Regions from separate parts of the Pseudidiomarina marina genome, predicted to be linked through region 2. Evidence: predicted binding sites of a transcription regulator. Region 2 holds the regulator's gene; the other holds the start of a gene.

Region 1 (2,412 bases), 280 kb from region 2:
CAATGGGTAGTTTGTTAATCGCCGCCTTCACATCTGTCGCCTCGGCACTCAGTACCGCATAGCCCGAAGCGGCTAATAACTTAGCTGATAGTGGGCTGTAACCACTGCTTAAAACATAGCGCAGTGGCCATTGTTGTAATCGTGCTTGCATGCGCGCGACCACTCCAGCAAAACCTTGATGTAGCCGTAACAAGCTTTGCACCTCAAACAACAGACCTTGCGGCGGATGCAGCACAATTTGTGCCATATCTTGATACAGCACTTGTGCGAGCTGCGTCAGCATGGTGCTTTCGCGCTTGGCGTTATAGTCATGTAGTTTAAGTTCTGGCACCAACGTGCTAGCGAGTACCTCCGCCATGCCTATTTCAACACCTTGTTGTAGCGCAGCGGAATTGGCTTGCACCACATTCCGTCGTGCCGCGTGACTTTGTGTTACAGCGCGCGGTACAGCACCTTGCTCTGGGGGCTGTAATGCTAACTGATAATCCAGTAACAGATGTGGAAAATGGAGATACAACCAAACATTCATAAAGCACGACGGCGCCTCGGTAAACGGGAATCGACACCACAAGAGAACGCAGGTAATGGCCAACCAAAACGACGCTTCAAAATTCGAATCGATAAGCTATCAGCACGCTCAAGCTGTAGCCGAGTGACATAAGCGCGCGCCTCTTCTTGCTGTTGCCAAGACGTGATCACAAACGCCAATTTCTGCTGTGCTTCTGCCGCTTGTTGCAAACGCCGCACCGCCGTTGCACTTAAGCCTGTATGCCAAATTAAAACCGTATCTATCGCATTGCTTTGCAAAGCTTGTTCAGCAGCCCACAGTGCCAGCTTGTCATCGGATTCATGCACCACCACATGCTGGTGCAACACAAGATTTTGATAACTTAGCCCCGGCGCATAGGGTTGAACCGGCGGGTTGACCCAAAGCACCCTCGTTTGAGGTTGCGCCAATAACGGCAATAACAGCGCCAACTCACCAATAAAAGGTTGCTGCACTTGTAATTCATTCACACTGCCTTGCAACCAACCACCACCTAAACGGGTATCGAGCTCAGCCCAACCGCTACTTAAAAAATGTTGCTCGGCTTTATGTGCAGGAACCTCTTGGCCTTGCCAGAGCCAGCCTTTTTGCACTAATGCTTCAATTTGTGCGGGATACGCCATCGCTCACCTCGGCAAAACAACCACAAATACTGTACATATATACAGTATACTTTAGAGGCTTTTTTCGAGGCTGGCAAGTATTTCGCAAATGGGTATCATAGGCGCATAACTATCATGACAAGCACAATCTGGCGCAAACATGCTGACAACGTTACTGATTCCGTTTCGATTATTAATTAATTTTACTTTCGCTCTCGTTTCCACCGCCGTGATTGGTGCCATGGTGATTTTGGTGGGTTTACCTAAGTTGTTACTGCCAATACCTGCCGTGCAGCGTGTGCTGTCTACGTGGGCAAACGCCGTGTTTCGCCTATGGGGTTACGCCATGTCGGCGCTATTCCGATTAACGCAACCCATGCGCTGGCATATTGATGGCGACAGTGAACTGCATCGCGACCGTTGGTATATGATCATGGCAAATCATCGTAGCTGGGTCGATATTCTGGTGCTTATGCATTTAGCCTGCCGCAACATGCCAATGCCACGGTTTTTCTTAAAGCAACCGCTGATTTGGATTCCGATAGTTGGCCTCGGCTGCTGGACTTTAGACATGCCGTTTATGAAACGTTATTCACGCGAGCAAATAGCTAAAAATCCCAAGCTACAAGGCAAGGACATTGAAACCACTCGTAAGAAATGTCAGAAGTTTCGTCATATTCCTACCACGGTGATTAACTTTTGCGAAGGCACCCGTTTTACCCCTGAAAAGCATGCGAAACGTCATAGCTCGTTCCAACATTTGTTGCCTCCTAAAGCGGGCGGTACAGCATTTGCGTTGCAGATTATGGGGAATCAATTTGATGCCATATTAGATATTACGATTGTTTATCCGGATGATAAAAAACCGGCCGTATGGCAGTTACTAAGCGGTCAGTTACGTGATGTATATGTGAATGTGGAAACGTTGCCTGTCACCGAGGATTTAATTGGTGATTATTTTGCCGATGAAGCGTTTAAAGCGCACTTTCAGGATTGGATGAATAAGCGTTGGCTGCGCAAAGATGAAATTATTAACCGCGTACGCGCAGGTTTTTTCAACTAAGCACAGCCAGCTTTTAAACTTATTGCTTCTCGAGCAAGTAACCTGCGGCCTTCACGAAATCGGCCATAAAGTCTTTGCTATCACGGAAACCATCGGTTTTCATACGATACTTGCCGTTCACAATAAAGGTTGGCGTCGCGTTCACGTTATAGGCACGCATGTCGCGATCCATGTCGTTTACTTGCTTCTCAACCAATGGG
Region 2 (2,412 bases):
TATTCAACAGGATAACCTTTTTGGAATAATCGGTTTAAATATTCACGAAATACCGTGGAATACAGTTTGTTACCACGGAAACTACGACGGATAAAGAATGCGCCACCACGGCGGAAAATTGGCCCGGCAGGGAAGAAATCTAAGTTCACACCGGCTGCAATATGCGGCGGTACCAAACCTTCTTTATAGATAACATAACTTAATAACAGATAATCCATGTGCGAGCGGTGACACGGCACATACACAATTTCGTGGCCTGCTTCAGCAAGCTCGCGAATGCGTTCACCCCCTTCAATATGGATACCGTTGTAAATTCGACTCCAACACCAAGTCATGAAGCGATCGAGCAAGCGAACTAACGTATCGCTGTAGTTTGCGGCAATTTCATGCAGGTACTTTTCAGCCGTCTTCCGTGCTTGCTGCTCCGATACTTTTTTGCTGCGAGCTTCATCGGCAATCGCTTGCTTCAGTGCTGGGGTATCGAGTAAATCCTGAATGACCACGGCGCGCTCGGTCATCTTCGGCCCCGCCACAGCATGGCGTAAGCGCACAAAATGAACCCGGGCCACGCGCGCTAATTTATGCGCCAAACGCTGGGTTGAGCCGCGTTGCTCGGCCATTTCGCGAAGGTGTACTGGTGAACTCGCCCGAATCAGAATATGACGACCGGAAAACATCGTCAGCCAAAACTTACGCCAGTGACCTGGGTTGTCAATGTCAGCAACCATGGTGTGCCCTTGACGAGCTTCTTGGCCAGGCTTACGCCCCCAAAACAGGCCGATAGGAACAACTTTGACATTCAATTGTTGGTCTTTTTGATGTGCAGAAATGAGCTTTTCAAAATCCTCGATGGCCTTCTCGGCAGAACCATGATCGGTTTGATCAAGATACATGACACGAGCGAGTTGCTGCCCATTGATCATGAGATCTTCCGTTGGGTCAGGTAACCCCGCACTTCTTAACGCACGCTGCGCCACAAGCATGTCGGTGTTTGACGTTGAACGCATTACGTAAACCACATTGTTATCGCCAACAATCTGCGCCGTCGCGTCATCTAGAATTGTTTCAAAGCGCGTTAACCAGCGTACTGGCCAGAACATTAAAGCGCGCCAAAAGCCTTTCAGACTCATGCAATATCCCCACAAAATACAGACGTATAAAGCATACCACTGTTGCTTTAATTTGTCTGAACGAAAAAAATTTGCACAAAAAAGTTGCGAAACCAAAACACCTGTATATACTCACAGTATTACTGTATAGATAAACAGGTATTCATATGCGACCATTAACGCCTCGACAACAGCAAATTCTTGATCTCATCAAAGACAATATTGATGCGACGGGTATGCCACCAACTCGCGCTGAGATAGCTCATCGTCTTGGCTTTAAGTCAGCGAATGCAGCCGAAGAGCATTTAAAAGCTTTAGCCAAAAAAGGCGTGATTGAGATGATGCCGGGCATGTCTCGTGGTATTCGCTTAGTCGGTATCGAAGAGGAAGAAGTTCCTGAAGGTTTACCGTTAATCGGTCAGGTTGCTGCCGGTGAGCCTATTTTGGCGCAAGAACACATTGAAAGCCATTATCAGGTCGATCAAAACCTATTTAAGCCGCACGCGGATTTCTTATTACGCGTTAACGGTATGAGTATGAAAGATATCGGTATTTTAGACGGTGATTTGCTCGCTGTGCACAAAACACATGAAGCACGTAATGGGCAAATTATTGTTGCCCGCGTGGAAGACGACGTCACCGTGAAACGGTTTGAGCGTCGCGGCAACATTATTTTACTGCATCCCGAAAATGAAGAGTTTTCACCTATTCAAGTCGATCTCACACATCAGTACTTCACTATTGAAGGCTTAGCTGTTGGTGTGATCCGCAATGGAGCATGGTTATGAGAAATCAATTTGGCAATCAGTTTAATGACTCAGGTTTTGATATTTGGTCTGCAGCACCTGAATTCTCGGCTATTCAAACCGATTTAGAGAGCCTGTTACCTCGTTTACATGCGTTATCGCTGCGCACACACCAGTGGATTACTGTCATTGGTGGGCGTCGCGAGATTATTGAGCAGCTTGTTGCCGCGGGTATAAGCCGCACGCGTATTCGTTGGGTGCATGGTCGTAATCAAGATGAGCGTGAATGGGCAACTGAACAAGCCTTGCTTGCAAGTACAAGTAGTATTGTTCTTAGCTGGTTGGGCGACATGTCACCACGCATGCAGCAACGCCTAAAAATGGCGAGCAAAGTCAGCCAAACCCACAGTTTTGTGTTTAATGATTTACCTTCACTTCCCCCACTCCACTAATCCTGCTTGTGAAGGTTGTCAGTTGAGGGCTGCAGTGCAGCCCTTTTTTTATAGTTGAATGTAAAAATTATTCGAAATGGCGGTTTCTTTTTCACCAGAAAATGG

What was found. The regulator LexA, encoded in region 2, represses DNA repair genes until DNA is damaged. The targets are predictions, from matches to a motif close to TACTGTATNNNNATACAGTA.
Region 1: a site for LexA is predicted at 1,198-1,217, ahead of imuA (translesion DNA synthesis-associated protein ImuA). Genes of this name have one in related genera too.

The regions. Positions count from the first base shown of each region.
Region 1 is NZ_CP085233.1:493,535-495,946, reverse strand. Features, by position in the region: gene LG272_RS02435 (Y-family DNA polymerase) at 1-529, opposite strand, end outside; gene imuA (translesion DNA synthesis-associated protein ImuA) at 526-1,170, opposite strand; gene LG272_RS02425 (acyltransferase) at 1,310-2,212, shown strand; gene LG272_RS02420 (thiol:disulfide interchange protein DsbA/DsbL) at 2,232-2,412, opposite strand, start outside.
Region 2 is NZ_CP085233.1:211,365-213,776, forward strand. Features, by position in the region: gene plsB (glycerol-3-phosphate 1-O-acyltransferase PlsB) at 1-1,130, opposite strand, end outside; gene lexA (transcriptional repressor LexA) at 1,277-1,897, shown strand; gene LG272_RS00975 (hypothetical protein) at 1,894-2,307, shown strand.